DNA from 2 places in the Paenibacillus sp. 7523-1 genome. Region 1 is predicted to be linked to the other one. Evidence: predicted binding sites of a transcription regulator. Region 1 holds the regulator's gene; the other holds the start of a gene.
The links. The regulator CtsR, encoded in region 1, represses protease genes until heat stress. The targets are predictions, from matches to a motif close to ATGGTCAATAAAGGTCAAACA.
Positions count from the first base shown of each region.

Region 1 (2,206 bases):
GAGCTTACTAAGGAAGATCAGCCTGCTCAGCATATCAGACTTAACATCCAATCGCTCACGGCAGTGTTGATGGGGTATCGCAGACCCGCTGAGATGGCCCGAATCGATAGGATTCAAGGCTCGGAAGAGGATATTCAGGCTTTGGAAAAAGCGATACCTGTTCGCCAAACCTACCTGATGGATTTTTTCTGATTTTTCAAATGGTTTATGAGTATATCCAAAGTCAATTCATCTAGGAGCCTTCCCTTTTCATATTAATAGAAAAACAGTGCTACAGTGAGACAGATGAACTTCTCCGGCTTTTTTGGAGAGGTTTTTTTGTGTCCGGGGAATATTTCGTGTAAAATCGTAAAAAATGAATAGTGACCCCACTTGGCAAAACCACAAAATATGCTATAATGTATATAAAGTCAAAGAAAGTCAAAGTCAACTGAAGGTTAAATACTTACGTAGCTTTCTTTCTACATTCCGGTGATGAGACACATTTTATGAACGATGGGTATCATCGGAAAGAAGTAGTACCAAGAGGACCTTCGTGCGTCCTTGCTCTCCCGAATAAGCCAACGGAAATCAAGATTCGTCGTTTCCCCGTTTGGTTAAATGGGTTGAGAAGGTGTACTCTGTGGGGGCGTGTGGGTCCTTATTGACTTAACGTTTCAGACAGTGGAGGATGAGTGGATGCGTAATATCTCTGATATTATCGAACAATATCTGAAGAGTATTTTGCATGAAAGTCCCGAAGGAATGGTTGAAATTCAGCGCAATGATCTTGCAGATCAATTCTCATGCGTACCATCCCAGATCAACTACGTAATAAGCACACGCTTTACTCTTGAAAAGGGATATTTGGTCGAGAGTAAACGTGGTGGTGGCGGTTATGTCCGTATACAGCGGATCGAATTGCCGGCCCACTCAGCTTTGCATAATCATCTGCACCATAGCATCGGGGATGAGATTGGACAGACAGCTGCCGAAGGCTTGATTTATCAACTGGAAGAAGCACGTTTCCTAAGTAAAAGGGAAGCCGGGTTGATGCGTGCAGCTGTATCAAGAGAAATTTTATTGGTCAAACTTCCTTACCGGGATCAAATTCGTGCCAGAATGTTAAAGGCGATGTTAATATCTTTGCTCGGTAAATGAAAACCTATCGGGATCAAGGAGGTACATCCTAAATGCTGTGCCAAGAATGCGACAAACGTCCGGCAACTCTTCATTTCACCAAAATCGTGAATGGAGAAAAGACGGAATTCCATATTTGTGAGTCATGTGCCCGTGAAAAGGGAGAAATGATTCCGGGAACATCGAATGGATTTTCCATTCACAATCTGTTGTCCGGGTTGCTTGATTTCGAACCTAAGAATGGAAATGCCGGGGCTCCCCCTGCTCAGACTCTTCGCTGTGAAGAGTGCGGCATGACTTACTCACAGTTTAGCAAAATAGGCAGATTCGGCTGCAGTTCTTGTTATAAATATTTTGACAGTCGTCTGGATCCGCTCTTTAAAAGGGTCCATGGCAGTACAACTCATGTTGGCAAAGTGCCTGCACGAGCTGGTGGTCGCATTAAAGTGAAGCGGCAAATTGCCGACCTGAAACGCGATCTTCAGGAGAGTATCGCCCAGGAGGAATTTGAAGAGGCAGCTCAAATCCGTGACCAGATCAGGGAACTTGAAAAAGAAATAGCTCAGGAGTAGAGTTTGTCATGAGTAGGAGGGACGCGTAATGCCTAATCTGCGCTTTACAGAGAAGGCGCTCAGCGACTGGATGCGCAGTGAAGCGGCTGATTCCGAAATCGTCATTAGCAGCCGTGTCCGGATCGCACGTAATCTTCAGCATTACCCATTTCCAATGCTTGCTTCCCATGAGCAATCGGAAGAAGTGCTGAATAAGCTGAGCGAAGTACTTCAATATGATGACGTTCATGCCTTTGGAGATTTCCACACATTGGATCTGATGGATATCGATGATCTCGATAAACGGGTACTGGTGGAGAAGCATTTGATCAGCCCTAGTCTTGCCAATGAGTCCAGGAATGGTGCGGTGATTCTCAGCGAGGATGAATCCGTCAGTATCATGATTAACGAAGAAGATCACCTTCGTATCCAATGCCTCTATCCGGGGTTCCAGGTGAAAGAAGCCTGGGAGAAAGCTTCCGCCATAGACGATGCTTTTGAAGCGCATGTGGATTATGCTTTTGATGACCGCAGAG
Region 1 is NZ_NPBR01000033.1:59,116-61,321, reverse strand. Features, by position in the region: gene CHH60_RS28965 (GNAT family N-acetyltransferase) at 1-192, shown strand, start outside; gene CHH60_RS28960 (CtsR family transcriptional regulator) at 679-1,140, shown strand; gene CHH60_RS28955 (UvrB/UvrC motif-containing protein) at 1,173-1,691, shown strand; gene CHH60_RS28950 (protein arginine kinase) at 1,720-2,206, shown strand, end outside.

Region 2 (2,206 bases), on a different contig from region 1:
ACAAGGATCAGGACTTCTATGTAACACCTACAGGGGTAGTTGTCTTCTTCCAACTGTACGAATACACTGCTTATGCAGAAGGTTTCCCGGAATTCCCGTTTACGTACAAAGAGTTGCTCCCTAAAGGTACACAGCCATTCAGTGGACTTGCAGCAAAGTAATTATTCGATATCATTCTTAAAAAAAAGAGCGCCCCTCGTCATGTTGATGACAAGGGGCGCTTCTTTGTAGTAGGAACAGGTCAATCAGATTGGCCTGTTCCTATCTTCAATATACAGTTACCTCGGCTTATACGCCTTGGGAGCCAACGTTTTCGATGACTTTATCAATGATACCGTAATCGGCAGCTTCAGCAGCACTCATGAAGTAGTCACGGTCTGTATCTTTCTCGATGCGCTCCAGTGGTTGACCTGTGCGCTCAGCGATGATGCGGTTCAAGGTATCACGCATTTTCAGAATGCGGCGGGCACGGATTTCGATATCCGAAGCCTGACCTTGTGCGCCGCCCAGCGGCTGGTGAATCATGATCTCACTATTAGGCAGTGCAAAACGTTTGCCTTTTGCACCTGCATTGAGCAAGAAAGCGCCCATGGAAGCAGCCATACCTACACAGATCGTAGATACATCAGGTTTGATAAATTGCATTGTATCGTAAATGGCCATACCGGCTGTAATGGATCCGCCTGGGCTGTTGATGTATAGATGAATGTCTTTCTCCGGATCTTCCGCAGCGAGGAACAACATCTGTGCCATGATGGCATTCGCAACAACGTCATTTACATCGCTGCCTAGAAAGATAATACGATCCTTCAGCAATCTGGAATAGATGTCATAGGCGCGCTCACCGCGGTTGCTCTGTTCAACGACCATAGGAATATAACTCACGTGAAAAACCTCCTCGGAAATGTACATGGAATAGTGTATCTATTTAAACTGTTACCGTATTACCCACATCATAAACAATTTCAAACAAAAAGTCAAAGAAAGTCAAACTAACTTTGAAAAAAAAGAAACCTTTACGGTTCCATTGGTTAAAAGGGGTATGAGTTGCTAATCAAGAATGGCGCGCCCGCCAAGAATCGAACTTGGATCTCAGGCTTCGGAGGCCTACGTCATATCCATTGGACCACGGGCGCACGTTGATGTGACAGCAATAATGATTATAGCTCATGGGATTCTGAAATGCAAGAGATATGATCAAGCTTATGGTTTGGATTGACCTGAAATTGATCATGATGATGAAGAATGGATAAAGAGAGCATTTAAGTAAATGCTAAGAGAAGTTTTGGACAGGTTGCATGAAGCGCGATCCTGGAGTCAATAGAAGCGATATATAGATGAGAATTTTGGTTTTCTTCTATATATGGTATGAATGTGGGTGCACTTTCCGGTGGAAGTTGGAGATTGTGAAAATAAGCGCGTACAATGGCCCGAAACGTTGTGAAATAAGGCTTTTGAAACACTTGCATGTCACGTCAGTTTTAGGTAGAATAGACGTGGGACTTAAAAAGTTAACCCGGGACATTTTAGGGCCATGAAAGAGAGCTTGGAACGAGAAGCTTGCGGGAGTGGAAAGCATGCGAACGATTTTAGAAGTGCAAAAGCAGCTTCTGCCTGATCTCATGGATGTCTTGAAAAAGAGGTATACGATTCTGCACCAGATCATGTTATCGGATGTGATCGGGAGAAGGACGTTAGCCAATTCCATGCAGATGACCGAGCGGGTTCTGAGGGCTGAGACCGATTTGTTAAAGGCTCAGGGACTTATTGAAATTGACAGTGCAGGGATGAAGATCAGTGAGGCAGGGCATGATTTGCTGCAGCAGTTAGAGCCAGTAGCCAAAGAGCTGTTCGGATTATCCGAGCTGGAAGAACGCATCAAGCAAGCCTACGGTCTGCAAAAGGTAGTTGTCGTTCCCGGCGATTCGGACATTTCTCCATTTGCCAAACGGGAACTGGGTAAGGCTGGAGCGAAGGCTCTTAGTCAAGTAATGAATGATAACGACGTTGTTGCCGTTACAGGCGGATCAACAACGGCAGGAGTAGCAGAGCAGCTGACTCCGCCAACATCACTTAAAGGTGTCTGGTTCGTACCGGCACGCGGCGGTTTGGGAGAAAGCCTCGAAATTCAGGCCAATACGATTGCATCGACGATGGCAAAACGGGTAGGAGCACAATATAAACTCCTGCATGTACCGGATTTGCT
Region 2 is NZ_NPBR01000029.1:117,079-119,284, reverse strand. Features, by position in the region: gene CHH60_RS27160 (PdaC/SigV domain-containing protein) at 1-161, shown strand, start outside; gene clpP (ATP-dependent Clp endopeptidase proteolytic subunit ClpP) at 289-885, opposite strand; tRNA gene CHH60_RS27150 (tRNA-Arg) at 1,062-1,136, opposite strand; gene CHH60_RS27145 (sugar-binding transcriptional regulator) at 1,578-2,206, shown strand, end outside.
Region 2: a site for CtsR is predicted at 974-994, ahead of clpP (ATP-dependent Clp endopeptidase proteolytic subunit ClpP). Genes of this name have one in related genera too.